Regions from separate parts of the Nonomuraea gerenzanensis genome, predicted to be linked through region 3. Evidence: riboswitches for the same ligand, from Rfam matches in the RefSeq annotation. Region 3 holds a riboswitch; each other region holds the start of a gene.
The links. A riboswitch is a leader RNA that binds a small molecule or an ion and turns the genes downstream of it on or off. The one in region 3 is predicted to bind cyclic di-AMP.

Region 1 (6,985 bases), 600 kb from region 3:
AGGCCGCGCAGCGTCAGCTCGGCGGGCACGCCTGCGTCGTGGACGGTGATGCCGGGGCGCTCCCGGATCAGGGCGACGTCCACGGGGTCCTCGCGGCGGTGCGGGTAGTAGGCCAGCGGCTCGCGCGCGGCGAGGTCGGTCAGCCAGCGCAGGTAGTGGTCGCGGTGCACCAGGCCGTTGCGGACCAGGGAGGTGCCGAGCACGACCGTGCGCTCGGCCGGGCCCTGGGCGCTGGGCGGCTGGGCCCGCAGCCAGGCGAAGTCGTGGCGGACGAGGTCGACGCCGGCCTGGCGGACGGCCTCGGCCAGCTTGTCGTCCACGCTCAGGGCGGTGAAGACCGACACCTTGCTGTACCGCAGCCGCAGCGCCGCCGCCAGGCCGAGCGCCGAGCGCAGCCTGGTGGGGTGGGCGCGGGCGCGCAGCAGCGGCCGGTACGGGCCCGCGGCGAGCAGTTCGAGCAGCCGCAGCGTGGCCAGCCCGTCATCCACGATGACGATGCGGCCCGGCCGGGAGGTGAGCCAGCGCAGCTGCACCTTGCCGGAGAAGGCGTCCCCCACGGCCTGCACGCGCCTGGGCATGCGCTCGCGCGGCTCGGCCAGCACCAGCCCGTCCGGCAGTCCCAGCGAGCGCAGCTCGCGCCGCGTGGCCTTCAGCGGCCGCAGGCCCGCCCGTGGCACGACAGCCGTCTCGGGGCCGAGAAGCCCGGCGTGGTGGGCCTCGACGGCGCACAGCATCTGGAGCGGGGACTCCACCCAGGCCGACGCCTGTTCGACCACTCGTTGCCCTCCCAGCGGGGTGATGGCGCGTTAACGACCGCTTCAAGCTAGCCCCACCGCCTTAAGCCCTCAGAAACGCGGCGTGAACAATGGAGGGTATGAATTCGCTCATGCTCAACACCGACGGCGTGCAGATCCCGCAGCTCGGATACGGGGTCTGGCAGGTCCCTGCCGAGGAGGCCGAGCAGGCCGTCACCACCGCGCTCAAGGCCGGCTACCGCCACATCGACACCGCCTCCGCCTACGGCAACGAGGAGGGCGTGGGGCGGGCCGTGCGCGACAGCGGCCTGCCGCGCGAGAAGGTGTTCGTCACCACGAAGCTGTGGAACGGCGACCACGGCCGCGCCGAGGCCGCCTTCGACGAGAGCCTCGCCAGGCTGGGCCTGGACCACATAGACCTGTTCCTCATCCACTGGCCCGTGCCGCAGCAGGACAAGTACGTGCAGGCGTGGAAGGCGATGGAGAAGATCTACCGTGACGGCCGCGCCAGGGCCATCGGGGTCTCCAACTTCACGGTGCGGACGCTCACCCGGCTCATGGACGAGACCGGCATCACACCCGCCATCAACCAGATCGAGCTGCACCCGTACCTGCAGCAGCGCGAGATGCGCGCCTTCCACGAGGCCAACGGCATCCTGACCGAGGCCTGGAGCCCGCTGGGGCAGGGCAGGGGGCTGCTGTCGGACCCGGCGCTGTCGGTGCTGTCGGGCAAGTACGGCAAGACGCCCGCGCAGATCGTGCTGCGCTGGCATCTGCAGCTCGGCAACGTGGTGATCCCCAAGTCGGTGACGCCCGCGCGGATCGCGGAGAACATCGACGTGTTCGACTTCATCCTCGACACCGAGGACCTGTCGGCCATCGGGGCTCTGAACAAGGGGCAGCGGCTGGGGCCGGACCCCGACACGTTCAACATGACCTGAGTGACGGGCGTGACATTTGTGACGCCACGCCTTTAATTACATATCCCCCCATAACTCTCTCTTTACCTCCCATATAACATCTCCGGGTGCGAGACTTCACTTGGGGAATTGCGGCCACCGGCGGGATCGCCCGTACCGTGGGGGCCGCCATCGCGGCGGAGCCCGGCATGCGGGTGGCCGCCGTCGGCTCACGGGATCTGGCCAGGGCGCGGGCCCTGGCCGCCACGCTGGGGGCGGAGTCGGCGTACGGCTCCTACGAGCAGCTGTGCGCCGACCCGGGGGTGGACGCGATCTACGTGGCCACCCCGCACGCGCAGCACCTTCAGGTGGCCGAGCCGGCCATCGCCGCGGGTAAAGCCGTGCTCTGCGAGAAGCCGCTGGCCGCCACCGTGGACGACGCGGAGAAGATGGTGCGCCTGGCGCGCGAGGCGGGCGTGTTCCTGATGGAGGCGATGTGGACGCGGTTCAACCCGCTCATCCAGCTCATCGCGGCCGATCCGCGCTTCGGCGAGCTGCGCTCGGTGCAGGCCACGTTCGGCTTCGCCGCGCCCTACGACCCCGCCCACCGGCTGTGGGCGCCGGAGCTGGGCGGCGGGGCCCTGCTCGACCTGGGGATCTACCCGTTCGGGCTGGCCCAGCTGCTCCTCGGCATGCCCGCTGACCTGCGCATCACCGGCTCCCTGGCCCCGAGCGGGGTGGACGCGGAGGCGGCCGGCGTGTTGCTCTACCCCGGCGGCGCACACGCTCTCGTGGCCGCTTCATTGCTCGGGAATTACCCGAACACGGCGTGTGTTGTAGGTACTCAGATGCGGGCGGACATCCCGGCGCCGTTCTGGGCTCCGCAGCGGATCGTTCTCACCGGGCCCTCCATGGAGCCGGAAGAGCACGTGCTCGATCCGGCGGACAACGGATACGCCGGAGAGCTCCGCGAAGTCCGCGCCGCCACGGCCGAAGGCAGGACCGAATCCTCGATCATGCCTCTTGACGAATCCCTTGCCATGATGGGGCTTCTGGCCGACGCTCGCAGGCAATTCGCCTAGCCGGGCTTTTATGGATTTGTAATCCTCTTGCCTCATGTATTACCTTATGGGGCAACTCGGGGCATACGTCCGGTTTGTCCGGCTATGTCAGACCATCGCAAGAAAGATCGCAAATCGCAGGATAGTCCTGCGACCGCTGAATCCGCCTCCTGGCGGAACCGGGGACCCATGTGTCTTTGGGGCGAATCGGCACTCCGGTGCCGTAGGGCAGCTTCCACGCCCGAGCCCGTCAGCTAACCCGGTAAGCGGCATGGAAGCAAGGAGCACCTCCCTCGATGGCCAAGCACCGTTTCAACGCTGTCTCGAAGACCAACATCGCCCGCGCCGCCCTCGGCGCCACCGTCATCGCCTCGGCCCTCGGCGTCAACGCCATGACCGCCAACGCCGACACCGCCACCGGCGTCGCCGCGGCCACCGCCGCGAAGCACCCGGCCACCGCCATCGCCGCCCACAAGGCGGGCGCGGACGACCGTACCGAGACCAAGATCAACGTTACCGCTGACCAGGTACTGGCCATGGCCAAGGCCCAGGTCGGCACCAGCGAGAACGCCGCCGGCGGCGGCACCAAGTTCCAGCAGTGGTACGCCGCCTCGCAGCGCGCCGGCGAGACCGTCGCCCGTGACGGCGGCAACCGCGCCGCTTACCTGAACGCCGCCTGGTGCTCGATGTTCGTCTCCTGGGTCGGCGAGCAGACCGGCGCCCGCCCGCAGGTCGGCTGGGACGCCTACACCGTCGCCCACGCCAAGTGGTTCGCCGCCAACGACCGCTTCGGCACCGTCGCCAAGCCCGGCGCCGTCGTGTTCTTCGCCTGGGACGGCGGCAAGAGCCTGAGCGACATCCAGCACGTCGGGTTCGTCGTGAAGGACAACCAGAACGGCACCATCTCCACGATCGAGGGCAACACCGGCAACGGCAAGGTCGAGGAGCGCATCCGTCCGAAGTCGCAGGTCGTCGGCTACGGCTACCCGCAGTACGCTTCCTGACGGAACGTTCCAGGCGCGAGCACGAGCCTCCGCCTTCCATGCGACGCGACGAGCGCGCGTCCCCACCTGGGGGACGCGCGCTCGTCGCGTTCTCAGGGCTTCGCCGCCGCGGGCTTTTGTCGGACGGGCTCGCTACTTTGCCTCTTCCGAGCACCCGCCTCCGAAGGAGCCCCGCATGGGAGCCAAGACCGGCGTCATCGCCTACTCCTCCCCCGGCAACCCCCTCCCCCGCCTCCTGCGCACCCCCGGCCGCCCGGACGAGACCGCCACCAGGGCCCTGATCGAGCGGTCCTTCCCCGGCTGGCACATCACACAGGCCGAGCCCGGCAACCTCCTCGACCACATCCGCCCACCCGAGGACCTCGCCTACGCCACCAGCTTCCCCGGCGTGGACCTCGTCTGCTGCGACCACTTCATGATCGACAACCCGTCGCAGCTCCCCGCCCACCTCATCGAGGCCGGCAGGGGCCGCCGGCTCGTCCTGCACGCCATGCACAGCGTCGTCGACTGGCTGGCCTTCGCCGTCTGGGAGGACGGCCGCCTCATCCGCTCCCTCAGCCTCTCTCCCGACAGCGGCGTCATCGAGAACCTCGGCGACCCCTTCCCGTTCGAGCTGCCCTACTGGAACGGCGAGCACCCCGTCCTGCCCACGCCCGGCCGGCCGGACGAGGGCCCGTACCCGCTGCCGTTCCACCCGCTGGAGCTCGGCGAGGACGCGCTGCGCGAGTTGCTGGGCTTCACCATCGAGGGCTCGATCGAGCCGGACGACGCGGAGCCCGAGGACGTCGAGCTGCTCGGCTTCACCGTCATCGACCCGGACGGGCCGGCCCCCGAGGAGCGGCGCGCGCAGACCGAGGAGCTGACGGCGCAGATGGGCGAGCCCAGGATCTTCCGCTACCAGCCCGACGGCTCCGTCAAGGAGGTCACCTGGGACGACTTGGGCTGACGGATCAACCCCACACCCGGTCGAGGAAGCCGCCGATGAGCGGCGCGATCTCCGGCAGGTGCGTCTCCAGCGCGAAGTGCCCCGTGTCGAACAGATGCAGCTCCGCCTCGGGCAGGTCGCGCAGGTAAGCGCGCGCTCCCGGCTCGGGGAAGAACGGGTCGTGGCTGCCCCACGTGATGAGCGTGGGCGGCGTGTGCTCGCGCAGCCACGCCTGCCACCTCTCGTAGCGGGCCACGTTGGAGTGGTAGTCGAAGGCGAGCGCGACCTGCGCCTCCTTCCGGCCGGGCAGGTCGAGGAAGTGCTGGTCGAGTGTCCAGCCGTCCGGGGCGATCACGGACGGGTCGGGGACGCCGGTCTCGTACTGGCTGCGGGTGCCCTCCAGGGTGAGCAGCTCGCGGATCGTCCCCTCGGCCCCCGGCGTCTCCGGGCGCAGCGCGACGAAGTCCCGTGCCCCGTCGGACAGGCCCTCGGTGTAGGCGTTGCCGTTCTGCACCACCAGCCCCGCGATCCACTCCGGGTGCCGCTCCGCCAGCCGGAAGCCGACCGGGGCGCCGAAGTCGAAGACGTACATGGCGAACCGGGTGAGCCCGAGCGCGCGCACGAAGCCCTCGGTGACGTCGGCGAGGCGGTCGAAGGTGTAGGTGAAGCCGTCCGGGGTCTCGGTTTGGCCGAAGCCTGGGTAGTCGGGGGCGATCAGCCGGTAGCGGCTGCCGAGGGCGTCCATCAGGCGGCGGAACTGGTGTGAGGAGGACGGGAAGCCGTGCAGGAGGAGCAGCACGGGGGCGTCGGCGGGGTCGGGGCGCGACTCACGGTAGAAGACGCGGACGCCGTCGATGTCGAGGTGCCGGTGGGTGATCTCAGGCAGCATCAGGCTTCCTAATTCCTTTGGGGCGGGATGATGCATTAGGTATAGCGTGAATTCTTCTAATGGGTCAACCCGGCCATGTAGCATTAGAGACATGAGTGATCTCGACGCGCTGACCGGGGAGCCGCTGGCTCTGGACCTGGTGAACACCCGCACAGCCGTCGGTGATCTGCTGGCGACGCCCGAGGACCTGCGAGGCTGGCTGCGGCTCCAAGCGGATCGGCTCCCGCCGACCGGTGAGCTGACCCATGACGACCTGGCCGCCGTGCGGCGCGTGCGTGAGCACACCGCCCGCGCCCTCGGCCACGCCCGGCGCGGCACCGAGCCACCGGCGGCCGACCTGGAGGCGCTCAACGAGGCCCAGCGCGCCGCGCCCGCCATCACCGAGCTGTCCTGGAGCGGCGCGGCCGTCACCGCGACCCGCCGCCGCGCCGACGGCCAGGCCGGGGTGCGGCTGGCGGCCTGGCTGGCCGAGGCGGCGGCCGAGTTGCTGGCGGATCCGGCCGTGACCAGGGTGCGCGAGTGCGAGGCGGACGACTGCGTGATGGTGTTCCTGCCCGCGCATCCGCGCCGCCGCTGGTGCTCGGCGGCCCGCTGCGGCAACCGGGTCCGGGTCGCCCGCCACTACCAGCGGCACAAGCCGGCGTGACAGCCTCGCTCAGGCCGGGTACGCGTCGCGCTGCACGGTGTACAGGTCGGCGTACGGGCCCGGGCTGGCGATGAGGTCGGCGTGGGTGCCCCGCTGGACGATGCGGCCGGCGTCCAGGACGACGATCAGGTCCGCCGTGCGCACCGTGGGGAAGCGGTGGGTGATCAGGAGGGTGACGGCGCCCGGGTGACGGCGAGCCGCCTGCGCGTAGCGGGCGAAGACCGCGCTCTCGGTCGCGGCGTCCAGGGAGGCCGTCGGCTCGTCCAGGACGAGGAGGAGCGGGGAGCGGCGCATCGCGGCGCGGGCCAGGGCGAGCTGCTGCCATTGGCCGCCGGACGGGCGGTGGCCGCGCTCGAAGGTGTCGCCCAGCTCCGTGTGCAGGCCGTCCGGCAGAGCCGCGATGAGGCCGCTGGCGCCCGCGCGGGCCATCGCCGCCACCACCGCCGCGTGCTCGCCGAGGCGGGGCAGGTCGCCCACGCCGACCGTCTCGGCGGCGGTCAGCTCGAAGCGGGCCAGGTCCTGGAAGACGGCGCTGACGCGCTGCCGCCACGCCTGCGGTGTCAGGTCGTGGAGGGGGACGTCGTCCGCCCGGATCTCGCCCCGGTCGGGGTGGTAGAGGGCGCACAGGAGCTTGGCCAGGGTGGTCTTGCCCGAGCCGTGCGCGCCGACCAGGGCGACGGTGGCTCCGGCGGGCAGGTGCAGGTCGAGGTCGTGCAGGATCCGGCGGGTGGTGCCCGGGTAGGTGAAGGACACCCGGTGCAGGGTGATGCCGTCGGTGAGCCGCTCCGGAAGGCGGGCGCCTGCGC
Region 2 (6,985 bases), 5.4 Mb from region 3:
ACGCCGTGCCCGCCTCGGAGATCCACACGTGGTGCACCAGCGGGAAGTCCATGAGCAGGTACGCGATCGCCTGGCGCAGCGCCGGCAGGATCGGGTGCGTGCACCGGCGGTAGCCCGGGTCCACCTGCTGCATCGGCCCCGACAGGTGCGGCCGGGGCGCGGGCACCCAGGGCAGCGTGGGGGCCTGCGGGCTCGGCGGGGCCACCTGGGCCAGCGCGGCACCCCGCGACACGGTGGCCATCGCGCCCGTGGCGTAGGCGGCCGGGACGGCCCCCGACATGACGGGCGTGGGCCCTGTGCGTGTCGTGGTCATGAAGTGCTGGAGATCGTCGATGGGCACGGCCGCGGCGGCTGGTCCGGCCGCGTCGATGACGATCTCGCGCACCCCGGTGACGCGCTGGATGTCCAGGATGGTGTCGGCGTCGCAGGCCGACAGGGAATGGCTGCCGCGGTGTCTGGCATAGGTCGCGGGGCTGGTGTACCCGAGCAGGACCCGGTCACCGGCCTGGGTCGTCCCCAGGACGACGGAACGATCTGGTCGCACTGCCACCAGGACTCCACCGTCGGCAAGAGCGCCCAGCAGGCGATGGGGAGTGCCATGCTGTGCGAGCACGTCGGCAAGCGCAGGATTCCCGATGCTCATATGACGAACCATAGGTAGTCGGCCACGGCTTATCAGGCTAATGGCGAATAAATCTCCCGATCAAGACAAAGATGTGAGCGGAGTGGATGAGTTTGCCGGGAGGTGGGTACGCCGGGATCCGTCTCACATGGTGGCCCCTCGTGAATACGTTCACAAGCTGCGGATACACTCTGTGGGACCGCCGGGGGGTTCCGTGGACGGTGACCCCCCTCCGCCGTGCCTTAAGGATGCACAGACGTGAACAAGCCCGTCGTTCTGGTCGCAGAGGAGCTGTCCGAGGCTGGCCTCGCCGTACTCGGAGCTGATTTCGAGGTCCGCCACACCGACGGCGCCGACCGTTCCCAGTTCCTGCCCGCTCTCGCCGACGTGGACGCGCTCATCGTGCGCTCCGCCACCCAGGTCGACGCCGAGGCCATCGCCGCGGCGCCCAAGCTGCGCGTGGTCGCCCGCGCCGGGGTCGGTCTCGACAACGTCGACGTCGAGGCGGCCACCAAGGCCGGTGTCATGGTCGTGAACGCCCCGACCTCCAACATCACCAGCGCCGCTGAGCAGACGATCGCCCTCATCCTGGCCAGCGCGCGCAACACCGCCCAGGCGCACGCCGCGCTGAAGAACGGCGAGTGGAAGCGCTCCAAGTACACCGGCGTCGAGCTCGACGAGAAGGTCGTCGGCATCCTCGGCCTCGGCAAGATCGGCCAGCTCGTGGCGCAGCGCCTGCAGCCGTTCGGCGTCGAGCTGATCGCCTACGACCCCTACCTGCCGCCGGCCAGGGCCGCGCAGATGGGCGTCAAGCTGCTGAGCCTCGAAGAGGTGCTCAAGCAGGCCGACTTCCTCACCGTTCACCTGCCCAAGTCCAAGGAGACGATCGGGCTCATCGGTGACAAGGAGCTGCACCAGGTCAAGCCGAGCGTGCGCATCGTCAACGTGGCCCGCGGCGGCATCGTGGACGAGAGCGCGCTCTACTCGGCGATCAAGGAGGGCCGGGTCGCCGGCGCGGGCCTCGACGTCTTCTCCAAGGAGCCCTGCACCGACAGCCCGCTGTTCGAGCTGGACCAGGTCGTCGTCACGCCGCACCTCGGCGCCTCCACGCACGAGGCCCAGGAGAAGGCCGGCACCCAGGTGGCGCGCAGCGTGAAGCTGGCGCTGGCGGGCGAGTTCGTGCCCGACGCGGTCAACGTCCAGGGCGGCGCCGTCGCCGAGGACGTCAAGCCGGGCCTGCCGCTGGCCGAGAAGCTCGGCCGGGTCTTCACCGCGCTGGCCGGCGAGGTGGCCACCAAGCTCGACGTCGAGGTGCGCGGCGAGATCGCCGCCCAGGACGTGCGGGTGATCGAGCTGGCCGCGCTCAAGGGCGTCTTCGCCGACGTGGTCGAGGAGCAGGTCACCTACGTCAACGCGCCGCTGCTGGCCAAGGACCGCGGCATCACCGTCGAGCTGGTCACCAGCTCCGAGAGCCCCGACTGGCGCAACGTCGTGACCGTGCGCGGCGTGCTCGCCGACGGCCGCACCGTCTCGGTCTCCGGCACGCTGTCCGGCCCCCGCCAGATCACCAAGATCGTGGAGGTCAACGGCTACGAGATGGAGATCGAGCCGACGGCCCACCTGTGCTTCTACACCTACACCGACCGCCCCGGCATCGTCGGCGTGGTGGGCAGGCTGCTCGGCGAGCACAGCATCAACATCGCCTCGATGCAGGTGGCCCGTGACACCAAGGGCGGCAAGGCGCTCATCGCGCTGACCGTCGACTCGGCCATCCCCGCCGAGGTCGTCGAGCAGATCGGCACCGAGATCGGCGCCGAGAGCGGCCGCTCGGTGGACCTGGAGGACTGACCTCCGCCGGAGCCTCGTCGAGGGCCGTCACCCGTTCCGGGTGGCGGCCCTTTGCGTCTCAGCATGCAAGATAGTAGGACTTCCGAGCAGATCCTCGGGTACTGTGGCTGCTAATGCGCCAGGTGTTCGTACTCATTGCCTGCCGCGGCGGGGCCTGTTAGGGCAGGTCGACGACCCGCCGCGGAGAGCGGCGTTGTGTCGGCCAATAAGTCCCTTTCGTCCGGTCCGTGACCCGGACCACGAGATCAGGCCCGGTCGGATTCGCGACCGGAGTCCGGCTTCCCACTGGAAACGCGTCCGCGAGATGAGCTGAGTCACATGTACGACATGTATGCCTGGAACCGTACGGAAGAGCAGCAGGACGAGGCCGCCGAGGCCCTGCAGACCGCGCTGGACCGCCGCGACAACGGCGGCGCCCCTCAGAATTCGAGCCGGTAGAAGACCGCCGTCCGCCGCAGCGCGGGCACGAGCTTGATGATCGTGCCCACCGCCCGGTGCGTGGCCGACAGGCGGTTGAAGCCGTCGATGTCGAACGCGCTCAGCGCCTCCAGGCAGCGCAGCCCTGGATGGATGGCCAGCAGCTCGGCGGGGCCGTCGATCGCCCAGTGCATCGTCGCCCCCGCCTTGCGCACCGGCCGGTTGAGCCGTTGCAGCCGCAGCCCGAGCGGGCTCAGGGCGTCGAAGACGAAGGCGCCGCCGGGGAAGCGGTCCACGATCGCCCGCACCAGCGCCGGGCCCTGCACCGGGTCGAGGTAGTAGAACAGGCCCTCCGCCACGACCAGCGCGGGGGCGTCCGCGGGCACCTGCTCCAGCCAGCCGAGGTCGGTGACGGAGGTCCCGATCAGGGTGTGGCCCGGCCGCTCGGGGAACAACCGCCGGCGCAGCTCGACGACCTCCGGGTAGTCCACGTCGTACCAGCGCACGGACGGCGGCGGGTCCATGCGGTGGACGCGGGTGTCGAGCCCGCAGCCCAGGTGCAGCACGGTCGCGTCCGGGCGCGCGGCGAGGAACTCGCCCGCCCACCGGTCGACCAGGCGCGCCCGCAGTGCCACGGCCCTGGCCATCTTGGCGTCGAGCCCGGTGCTGCCGAAGTCGTGGTCGATCCGCTCGATCGTCTCGGCCGCCAGCCGGTCGCCGAGGATGGGGTGCGGGGATCGGGCGTCGAGGGCCCTGCCGTACAGGGTGGCGAGGAGAGTGGCCTTCTCCTCGGTCAGGTGCACCTTCTCGGGGGACATACCCGACACGGTACGCCCAGGGTACGAAGACCTGCCCCTGTGGATACGGAGAGTGTTGGTAACGTCGCTCTGCGTATTCACCCATGCAGGAGGTTCCCCCATGCGCGCTTCCCTGAGCGTGATCCGTCGTGCCGTGACCGTCGCCCTGCCCGCTCTGTCCGCGGCTGCGCTGCTGGCAGCGCCCGCCCAGGCGCAGGAGTCCTACCTGCGCATCACCACCCACCACGCCGGCAGCACCGCGCAGTGGATCCTGACCTGCGGTCCGGCGGGCGGCATCCACCCCGACCCGCGAGCCGCCTGCGGCATGCTGGACGACTTCGGCGGCGACCTGGACCGCCTCAGGTTCCAGCCAGGCGAGCCGTGCCCGAAGATCTTCGACCCGGTGCACGTGCAGATCAGGGGTGACTATCGCGGCGAGCCCAAGGACTTCGCCGAGGACTATCCGAACCCGTGCTTCGCGGAGCGGCTGGCCGCCCCGATCGTGCCCAGGGTCGGCTGAGCGGGACGGGCGGCCCCGCGGGGGAAAGCGGGGCCGCCCTGGCTCTTTCCGGTAGTGCTCAGAGGGTGGCGGTCAGCGAGGCGGGGACGGGCTCGCGGCGCTCCTCCAGCAGTTGGGCCCACCGGCGCACGCCCTTGGGGTCGGGCCGGACCGCGCCGACGAAGGCCTGCCTGCGCCAGCTCGACAGCTTCTCCTCCTTCACCACGTCGCCCGAGTGCGGCGCGTGCACCATGTAGCCGGGCTTGGAGATCATTCCGACGTGACCCAGGTTGCTGAAGAACACCAGGTCGCCGGGTTCCAGCTCCGTCCAGTCGATCTTTCTGGAGAACGCCCCGTACTGTTCGCGGGCGGTGCGGGGCAGGTCGATGCCGGCCTTCTCGTACGCCCGGAGCATCAGCCCCGAGCAGTCGTAACCCGAGTCGCTGGTCCCGCCCCAGACGTAGGGGATGCCGCGCTTGGTCATGGCGAAGTCGAGGGCGACCTTCCATGCGGGCTTGGGCGCCTGTGCCAGCCTGATGCGCTTGATCTCGGCGCCGGTGAGGGTGGTGTCGTCCTTGTCGGTGACGGACTTCACGGACTTCCAGGACTTCACGGACTTGACGGTTTTGACGGGCTCGGCGGGCTTGGCGGCGAGGTTGTCGCCGGTGGCTGCCTGTGCGGCCGGGGTGGCCAGGATGAGTCCGGCAGACGCCGCTGCCAGGACGATGGCGATGCGAGACAGAAGACTGTCCTTCCATGCGGCCGACCGGGTTAGCTGACGGGCTCGGGCCTGGAAGACAGCCCTACGGCGATACCGCCGATTCGCCCCGGGGGGAAAGATGGGTCCCCGGCTCCACGCAGCTGCTGCGCGGATTAGGCTCGACGGACTCTAACGAAACGGTCAAAAGGTCGCAATCCCCCCAAACCGGACGTCCGCGAGGTGAGATGGTGTGTTCGTCAGGCGAGACGAGCCGGTATGGTTGCCGTCATGGAGTCGCGTAACATCCGCCTGGCCGTCATCCCTGGGGATGGCATCGGCACCGAGGTCGTCGCCGAAGGGCTCAAGGTCCTTGAGGCAGTAGGCACGAAGATCGAGCCCACCCACTACGACCTGGGGGCCGCCCGCTATCACCGTACCGGTGAGACGCTCCCGGACGCGGTGCTCGAAGAGCTGCGCGGCTACGACGCGATCCTGCTCGGCGCCATCGGCGACCCCAGCGTGCCCCCCGGCATCCTGGAGCGCGACCTGCTGTTGCGGCTCAGGTTCGCCTTCGACCACTACGTCAACCTGCGGCCGGTCAAGCTCTTCCCCGGCGTGGCGACCCCGCTGGCCGACACGCCGACCGCGAACATCGACATGATCGTGGTCCGCGAGGGCACCGAGGGCCTCTACGCCGGCACGGGCGGCGTCATGCGGCGCGGCACGCCGCACGAGATCGCCACCCAGGAGTCGCTCAACACCGCCCACGGCGTCGAGCGCGTGGTGCGTTACGCCTTCGACAAGGCCAAGTCCCGCCCGCGCAGGAAGCTGACCCTCGTCCACAAGACGAACGTGCTCACCTTCGCCGGCGACCTGTGGCAGCGCACGGTCGACCGCGTGGCAGGGGAGTATCCCGAGGTCACCACCGACTACTGCCACATCGACGCGGCCTCCATGTTCTTCGTGACCCAGCCCGAGCGCTTCGACGTGGTCGTCACCGACAACCTGTTCGGCGACATCATCACCGACCTCGGCGCGGCCATCGCCGGCGGCATCGGCCTGGCGGCCAGCGGCAACATCAACCCCGAGGGCGCGGCGCCCAGCATGTTCGAGCCGGTGCACGGCAGCGCCCCCGACATCGCCGGCCAGGGCAAGGCCGACCCCACCGCGACGATCCTGTCGGTCTCCATGCTCCTCGACCACCTCGGCCTGCACGACGAGGCGGCCAGGGTCGAGCGGGCGGTCGCCGACGACATCACCGAGCGCCGGGCCGGCCGCAGCACCAGCGAGATCGGCGACGACATCACCGCGCGAGTATCCGGCTAGGACCGCCTAGCCCCGTACGCGCCTGGCGGTCCGAGGAGGACTGCCGGGCGCGTTTTCGTGTTCCCAGGTCAAGGCGGTAATCGGGCCAACCACCCCATCCGCCGCTTGCCATCCCATATAGCGAGACAATAGGAAGTACGAACCGCCCATGCGGAAGCGACAGCTCCCGGACGGGTGACCGGATTCCGGTAGATTTCGGTAGACCGTAGAGAGAAGGACCGCCGTCATGACCATCGCTCCGAAGCTCAGCTTCGACGTGCAGCTATCCGACCACGCTCGCACCGCGGCCGAGCGGGAGCAGGTACTGGCGAACCCGGGGTTCGGGCAGACGTTCACCGATCACATGATCTCGATCGACTACACCGAGGGCGAGGGCTGGCACGACGCCCGGCTCATGCCGTACGGCCCGCTCTCGCTCGACCCCGCCACCTCGGTCTTCCACTACGCGCAGGAGCTGTTCGAGGGCCTGAAGGCCTACCGGCAGATCAGCGGCTCGATCGTGACGTTCCGCCCGTACGCCAACGCCGGCCGTTTCAACCGCTCGGCCGCCCGCATGGCGATGCCGGAGCTGCCGGAGGAGACGTTCGTTGAGTCGCTGGAGCTGCTCGTCCAGACCGACAAGGAGTGGGTGCCCACCACCGAGGGCCACAGCCTCTACCTGCGCCCCTTCATGATCGCCACTCAGGCGGGGCTGGGCGTCAACTACCCGTCGAAGACGTACAAGTACATGGTCATCGCCTCGCCGGCGGCCTCGTACTTCACCGGCGGCATCAAGC
Region 3 (6,985 bases):
GCGCTGGTGCTGATGTCGTCGGGCGACAAGCTGCCCGTGACCTCGGCGCTGAACAACCTGCGCGGCCAGTTCTTCACCGACTACAACCTGCTGGCCGCCGGCTCGATGCTGGTGGCGCTGCCGACGCTGATCGTCTTCCAGCTCCTGCACAAGCAGTTCGTGGCCGGGCTCACGCTCGGCGCCACGAAGGGCTAGAGCAGCTGGTGGAAGCGGGCGGCCACCTGGTCCCACGCCCATGCGCGGGCGATCCAGTCACGGCCGCCCGCGCCCAGCTTGCGGCACTTGTCGGGGTCGGTGAGCAGCTCGACGACGGCCCGCGCCACCTCGCCGGCGTCCTCCCCGTTGACGATGAGCCCGGTCTCGCCGGGCCTGACCGCGTCGGGCGCGCCGCCCGACGCGCCCGCCACCACCGGCAGCCCGGTCGCGGACGCCTCCAGGAACACGATCCCGAGCCCCTCCACGTCCACCCCCTTAAGCCGGGTACGGCACGGCATCGCGAACACGTCCGCCGCCGCGTAGTAGCCCGGCAGCTCGGCCGCCGGCACCGTGCCGGTGAACCTGATCGACTCCCGCCCGGCCGCCAGCCGCTCCAGCGTCCTGCGGTACGGCCCGCCGCCGACCAGCAGCAGCACCGCCTCCGGCACCGAGCGCAGCACCTGGGGCCAGGCCCTGATGAGCTGGTCCTGGCCCTTGCGCGGCACCAGCCGCGACACGCACACCACCACCGGGCGCCCGTCCACCCCCAGCTCGGCCCTGGCCGCGCCGGGGTGGAACTGGGCGACGTCCACGCCGGGCGCGAGCCGTACGAGCTTGCCCGCCGGGATGACGGCGGCCAGCCGCTGGCGCGTGTACTCGCCCAGGTAGGTCACCACGTCGGCGTGCCCGCCGATCCTGCGCAGCACCGCGCGGAAGCCCGGCGAGCCGGCCCACGACGCCTCGTGGCCGTGGGTGAGCATCACCACCCGCCGCGCGCCCGCCCGGCGCAGGCGCGGGGCGAGCAGCCCCAGCGGCGCCGCCGCGCCGAACACCACCGTCCGCACGCGGTGCTCGGCCACCAGCCCGGCCGCCGTGCGCGCGACGGCCGGGGTGGGCAGCATGAGCCGCGTCGGATGCCGCACGATCCTGAACGGCTGACGCCGGTCGAACTCCTCGGCGCCCGGCCAGTCGGGGGCGTAGACCACCACGCCCGGCGTGCGCAGCGCGAGCCCGTGCACGAACGACTGGATGCCGCCCGGCCTGGGCGGGAAGTCGTTCGTCACGATGAGCACACCGGCAGCGCTGTCGCCGGCCGGCCGAGCGGGGTGGGTCACGGCTCGGGGACGCCGTTCAGCTTGGCCCATGCGCGAGCCATGGCGATGCGCTCGGGGCCGGGAGGATGGGAGGCATAGAGCACATATTCCACCGCATCCGGCGACAAGTCGGAAATATTCGCGATGGCGAGCCGTTTCTGCATGGCGATGAACGTGGCCGGGTCCTGGGTCAGATCCAGCGCGTGCATGTCGGCCCTGGCCTCGATGTGCCGGCTGATCACGTTCTGCGCGGGGCCCATGATCAGCGAGCCGATCGTCATGAGGCCCATGACCACGCCGACCGCCCGGGGATCGGTGATGGAGGTGACGCGCGTGCGCCGCCGTACCGAATTGAAGACCAGGAACAGCCCGATCGCGCCGAGACCGGCGCCCAGGGCGCCGATGAGCGTGCCGTACAGCACGTCGTCGTGCTTGGCGTGGCCCAGCTCGTGCGCCACGACCAGCTCCACCTCGCGCTGCGGCGCCTGCAGCAGTGTGTCGTAGACGACGATGCGGCGCGTGGCGCCGAAGCCGGACACATACGCGTTGAGCGCCGTCGTGCGGCGCGAGGCGTCGGCGACCAGCACGTCCTCGACCGGCACGCCGTCACGCTCGGCCATCTCCAGCAGATTCGTGCGCAGCGAGCCCTGCGGCATGGAGCTGAAGTCGTTGAACAGCGGCTCGAACACCACCGGGTAGACGAACGACGTCACCACCGTCAGCACGAACGCGCCGATCGCGGCGGGGATCCACCAGCGCCTGACCTTGCGCGCGAGCGCCACCAGGGCCAGCAGCATGACGCAGAGCAGGACCGCCTCCACGCCCAGGTTCTTCAGCCGGTCGCCGGCCCAGCCGCCCCAGTCCTGGGTGGACAGGCCGTAGTCGCGCAGGATCGTCTCGACCCAGATGGCGAGCGGCCACCTGACCAGCTCGGCGAGCGCGGTGATCACCAGGGCGCCGAGGACCACCCGCGCCCACCACGGGCCCTTCAGCCTGCCCAGCACCTTGGCGCTGAACGGGGTGGCGACCAGGATGCCGGCGACGATGATCGTGAGCGCGAGCGAGAGGTAGCTCGGCAGGGTGGTGGACGCGTCGAACGCCTGCGATCTGGCGATCTGGGCGGCGGTGAAGTCGCGTGCCGGGTCCGGCGGGTCGCCGGTCAGCACCTGCCAGGGGGTGCTGAAGGCGGCCACGGCCACGATCAGCAGGCCCAGCAGGACGAGCGCGATGGCCGCCGGGCGCAACGCGGCTCGGCTGTCGGGGGCTGCTCCTGTCACGGGTACCTCTCCACGATGCCCCGGCGCGGACGGCTCGGCGTCGCCCGCGCTTCCGCTTCCGGGGTGCGCGGCGTCCTCCGACGCGCTTGCGGGGTGCGCGGCGTCCGCCGGCGCGCGTCCGGGGTGTGCGGCGTCCTCCGATTCCGCCGCGTCGCCCCAGTGCTCGCCCGCGCCCCGGCCGCTCGACGCCTCCCGGGAGCCGCCGGAGCCGCTCAGCGCCTCCCCGGCGCCCGCCTCTCCGTGAGCGGTGCGTTCGCTCCGTGCCGTGTCCTCCTCCGGATGGCCGGCCGCGCCCACGGCCGCCAGCGCGCCGTCCGTCACCTCGCCTTCCCGTGCCGCGTCGTCAGTGTCTTCTCGATCGCTCATCTGCCTCCCCCTCATCCGAGCCGCTCCCGCACGTACGCGCGCCACCGTGCGGTCAGCGTGGCGACGGAGAGCCCCAGCGAGGCGAGCGCCCGATCGACGCCTCCGGCCTGGGCCGCACGGTAGAGCCTCACCAGGGTCCCCTCACCGAACCGGTCAGCGAGGAAGCGACACGCCAGCCAGGCCTCCTGGTACGCCCGGGCGAGCCGGTCCGGGTCACGCCCGTCCGCCGCGAAAGCCGCAGGCCCGGGCAAAGCGCTCGGCAGCCGCCCGGCCCGCACCTCGGCCGCCAGTTCGGCGGCGGCCGTCGCCACGGGCAGCCCGGCGTCGCGGTAGCCGACGTAGTCGGCGAACCCCTCGTACAGCCAGACGGGCAGGCCGTCGGTGCCCGCCACGACGTGGGTCAGCTCGTGGGTCAGGACGACGTCCCTGCCGGTGGGGGTGAGCGTGGCGAACGGCTCGGGCACGACGATCACGCGCCGGCCGTCGGCCACGGCGGCCAGCCCGTCTACCCGGCCGACCCCGGCCAGGCGGGCGGCGTCGCGGCTGGACTCCGGCACGACGACGAGGGGGCGTACGGGCCTGCCGAGGACGGCCGAGACCCGCCTGCCCGCGCTGTCGGCCCTGCGTGCCAGCTCGTCGAGCAGGCCGGGCGGCGCGGTGGCCGGGCCCGCCACGGTGGCGCGGGCGCCGCGGCTGACCGCCGCGGGCCGTCCCGGCCACAGGTCGCGCAGCTCGGGAGGCAGGATGGGGGAACCCGGCGGCGGAGTGGCCGCGGCGGGAAGCAGGAGCAGCAGGCCCGCCACCACGGCTCGCCGGCTCACCTGCTCGAACACGATGCCCGATCGTAGTGCCCCTGCCCTGGTGCGGGCGCCGAACGTGCGAGAGCCCCGTCCGAATCCAGGAAATCCTCCAAGAATCCGGACGGGGCTTCTTCACATGCCGGGACGAACCGCGCCGACGAAGGACGATCGGCGCCATCCGCTCAGCTTGTCGATGCGTACCCGCTCGCCTGTCCGTGGCGAGTGGATCATCTTGCCCTTGCCGACGTACATGCCCACGTGGCCGAGCCCGCTGAAGAACATCAGGTCACCGGGCCGCAGCTTGCGCCAGGAGACCTTGTGCCTGGTGCGGGCGAACTGGCTGCTCGCCACGCGCGGGAGCTTGACCCCGGCCTTCTTCCAGGCGAACTGGACGAGACCGGAGCAGTCAAACGAACCAGGCCCTGTGCCTCCGTACCTGTACGGGTCACCGATCTGGTTCTTGGCCACAGAGACGGCCCTGCGGGCCTTGGCTTGCTGCCGAGCGAGCTTGGCTGCCCCTCGCTGGGCTGCCGTGGCCTTCTTGGACGTCTTGGCGGTGGTCTCCGCCTTCACCGTCGTCAGGGCGGCCGTGTCGCTCGTCGTCGCCGCCTGAGCCGTGGGGGCATGGAGGACCAGACCTCCGGCCGTCACGGTCATCGTGAGTGCTACGCCACTCAGGGCAAGGCGGGACAGGCGGGGGTTCTGCAGGGGACTGGACAGGATTGCTCCTTGAGTCTTCCACGAACGCCTACCGGGTTAGCTGACGGATTCGGGCCTGGAAGTCGCCCTACGGCGCGATGGCGCGCCGATTCACCCCTGATCCCTGGGGAACTGGGATCGCTGGGTCCCCGGCTCCGTGCCTCCTGGCTGCACGGATTCGGCAGGCCGCATGCCCGATCGTGTCGATTGGGGATGTCGGGAGCGGCCGGCGGATTCTTATCTCTCACATCGGGAGGGACCGATGCCGGTTCGCGGAGCCATGGCTTGTTCACCGCGACGACGCCAGAAGCTACGCCGAAAGGTCAAGGAACGGCAAAAGGTGAGTCAGGTTGTAAAGATCAGACAAGGAGTGGAGTCAAGGTCGAAACCCCTGCTGGAACACCAGGTTCTGTTACCATAATGTGACCCTGCTCACACTTCGCGAACGCCTTGATTGTCAGGTCCCAAAAGTCACTTAAGTCACATTTGACACACTTCAAACGTGAGCAACGCCACTGGGAGCGCTCCCGACGGATCTACGACGCCGAATCGTAGACGGCAGGCTACGGGCGGACGGCGCCGACCAGGGAGCGCCCGTAGGAGGAGAGCTTGACGACCTTGACGACGTCACCCGTCTGCGGCGCGTGCACGATCTGCCCGTTCCCCGCGTAGATGCTGACGTGCCCGAGCCCCTCGCTGAAGATCAGGTCGCCGGGCTGCAGGTCGTTCAGGTCCACCTTCCGGCTGGCGCCCCAGGCCCACTGCTGCCACGTCGTCCGGGGCAGTGACACCCCTGCCGCCGCCCAGGCCGCCTGCGTGAGGCCGGAGCAGTCGTAGCCGCGCGGCCCCGTACCGCCGTAGATGTACGGCTTGCCCACCTGCGCGTACGCGAACCGCAGCGCCGCGGCGGCGCTGCCCGAGGCGGGCCCGGTGTACTTGATGCCCGTGCTGTTGGGGTTGCCGGGGTTGTAGGCCCCCAGCCTGTCCAGCAGCTTCTTCTGCTGGGCGATCAGCTTGCGGATCTCGGCGCGTTCCTTCTCGACGGCGTCGCGCTCCTCGTCCGCCTCGTCCAGCGCCACCTCGGCCTTGTCGCGCTCGGCCTTCAGGCCCTTGTTCTCGCGGTCGAAGACGGCCAGTTTCTCGGCCCGCTCCTGCGAGAGCTGCCCGGCCACGGCCCAGCCGGAGAGCATGGCGTTGGGGTTGTCGGAGTTGAAGAGGCCGGGCCAGGAGGTGACGTCCTCGCCGAGCTTGTAGCTCTCGACGGCCATCCCGATCACCTGCGCACGAAGGTCCGCGACCGTCTCAAGCTTGCGCTTGTAGCTGTCGTTCAGCTTCGTGTAGGTGCTCTTGGCCTTCTTGTAGCGCTCGTTGGCCTGGTTGAACTGCTCGACGACCTTGTCGGCCTTGTCGTTCAGCTTCTCCAGCTTCGCCTTGGCCTGCGCCAGCGTAGGCCGTGGATCAGCGAGGGCAGCTCCCGTCGGGTACAGCACCAGTCCGAACGCGAGACCCGCGGCCACCGGCACCCGGCCAAACCTCACTGTATCGCCTCCCAGGGATTACACCTGGGGCGAAATAGTACAGAAGTGGCAGGCGGGGTAACGCCAAACCTACCAATTCGTAATTTACGCGCGGCCGAGCCGGCGCAGCAGCAAACCAGACGGAACGGGTCTGGCACCCATCCGCCTGACGGACTCGGCCACCTCGCGGTCGGAGGAGACCACGGCGATGGCCCGGCCGGACGGCTCGGCGCGGACGAGCTGGCGGATGAGGTCGTCGGCGATCTCGCCCGGCGCGCTGAACAGCACCCGCACCCCGCGCGGCGCCACCACCTGCACGGGCGCGTTGAGCTCCGCCCCGTCGAACACCACGGTCACCTCGACCCTGGTCTGCGCCACCAGCCCGCCCAGCGAGGTCATCAGCCGGGTGCGCTGGTCGGCGAGGGTGAGGGTGCCGTAGCCGGTCTTGGTGACGTTGTAGCCGTCGATGATCAGATGCACCTGCGGCAGCGCGAGGAGCTGGTCGAGCAGCTGCGGGTCGTCGTCGGCCAGGGCCCGCGCGGGCACCCCGCGCACGCCGGGCCGCTCGCCGGTGACCGCCGCGACCGAGTCGGCGGGCCGGCTGATCGTGGTGGGCAGGGCCAGCTCGCGGCGCAGCCCCGCCGAGGCGTCCTGGAGCGCGTCGAGCAGCACCCTGATGCGGGCGTCCTCGATGCTCCTGCCCTCGCGGGCGGCCCGGCGCGAGGCCTCGAGCTGCTTCTCCACGTCGGCCAGCCGCTCGCGCAGCCGGCGCAGCTCGGACTCGCCGGCGCTGCCCGCCGCCGTGGCGGCCGACCTGGCCTCCTCCGCCGCCCGCTCGGTCTCCTCGGCCCGCCGCGCCGCGGCCTTGGCCCGCTCGCGGGCGTCGTGCAGCTTGCGGCGCAGGTCGGAGTTCTCCGCGCGGGCCGCCTTGAGCTGCTCGCGCAGCCGGTCGACCTCCTCCTTGGCCGCGCTCTTCTGCGCGGCGAGCTGCTCGCGCAGCCGCGTGACCGTCTCCTCGCGCTCGTGGTCCTCGGCGG

Region 1: it holds a riboswitch for cyclic di-AMP, as region 3 does, so the genes downstream of both, LCN96_RS20355 (CHAP domain-containing protein) here and LCN96_RS17670 (C40 family peptidase) in region 3, are expected to answer to the same signal.
Region 2: it holds a riboswitch for cyclic di-AMP, as region 3 does, so the genes downstream of both, LCN96_RS47825 (C40 family peptidase) here and LCN96_RS17670 (C40 family peptidase) in region 3, are expected to answer to the same signal.

What each region holds. Positions count from the first base shown of each region.
Region 1 is NZ_CP084058.1:4,274,018-4,281,002, reverse strand. It holds gene LCN96_RS20370 (hypothetical protein) at 1-776, opposite strand, end outside; gene LCN96_RS20365 (aldo/keto reductase) at 875-1,696, shown strand; gene LCN96_RS20360 (Gfo/Idh/MocA family protein) at 1,783-2,736, shown strand; cyclic di-AMP (ydaO/yuaA leader) riboswitch at 2,861-2,999, shown strand; gene LCN96_RS20355 (CHAP domain-containing protein) at 3,012-3,719, shown strand; gene LCN96_RS20350 (DUF6928 family protein) at 3,895-4,665, shown strand; gene LCN96_RS20345 (alpha/beta fold hydrolase) at 4,670-5,533, opposite strand; gene LCN96_RS20340 (CGNR zinc finger domain-containing protein) at 5,625-6,179, shown strand; gene LCN96_RS20335 (ABC transporter ATP-binding protein) at 6,189-6,985, opposite strand, start outside.
Region 2 is NZ_CP084058.1:10,273,832-10,280,816, reverse strand. It holds gene LCN96_RS47845 (hypothetical protein) at 1-550, opposite strand, end outside; gene serA (phosphoglycerate dehydrogenase) at 881-2,470, shown strand; gene LCN96_RS47835 (class I SAM-dependent methyltransferase) at 2,890-3,705, opposite strand; gene LCN96_RS47830 (SSI family serine proteinase inhibitor) at 3,806-4,204, shown strand; gene LCN96_RS47825 (C40 family peptidase) at 4,263-4,796, opposite strand; cyclic di-AMP (ydaO/yuaA leader) riboswitch at 4,929-5,073, opposite strand; gene LCN96_RS47820 (3-isopropylmalate dehydrogenase) at 5,172-6,209, shown strand; gene LCN96_RS47815 (branched-chain amino acid aminotransferase) at 6,436-6,985, shown strand, end outside.
Region 3 is NZ_CP084058.1:3,674,959-3,681,943, reverse strand. It holds gene LCN96_RS17690 (carbohydrate ABC transporter permease) at 1-195, shown strand, start outside; gene LCN96_RS17685 (glycosyltransferase family 4 protein) at 192-1,262, opposite strand; gene LCN96_RS17680 (M48 family metallopeptidase) at 1,307-2,932, opposite strand; gene LCN96_RS17675 (gluzincin family metallopeptidase) at 2,944-3,765, opposite strand; gene LCN96_RS17670 (C40 family peptidase) at 3,865-4,389, opposite strand; cyclic di-AMP (ydaO/yuaA leader) riboswitch at 4,463-4,625, opposite strand; gene LCN96_RS17665 (C40 family peptidase) at 4,995-5,969, opposite strand; gene LCN96_RS17660 (NYN domain-containing protein) at 6,054-6,985, opposite strand, start outside.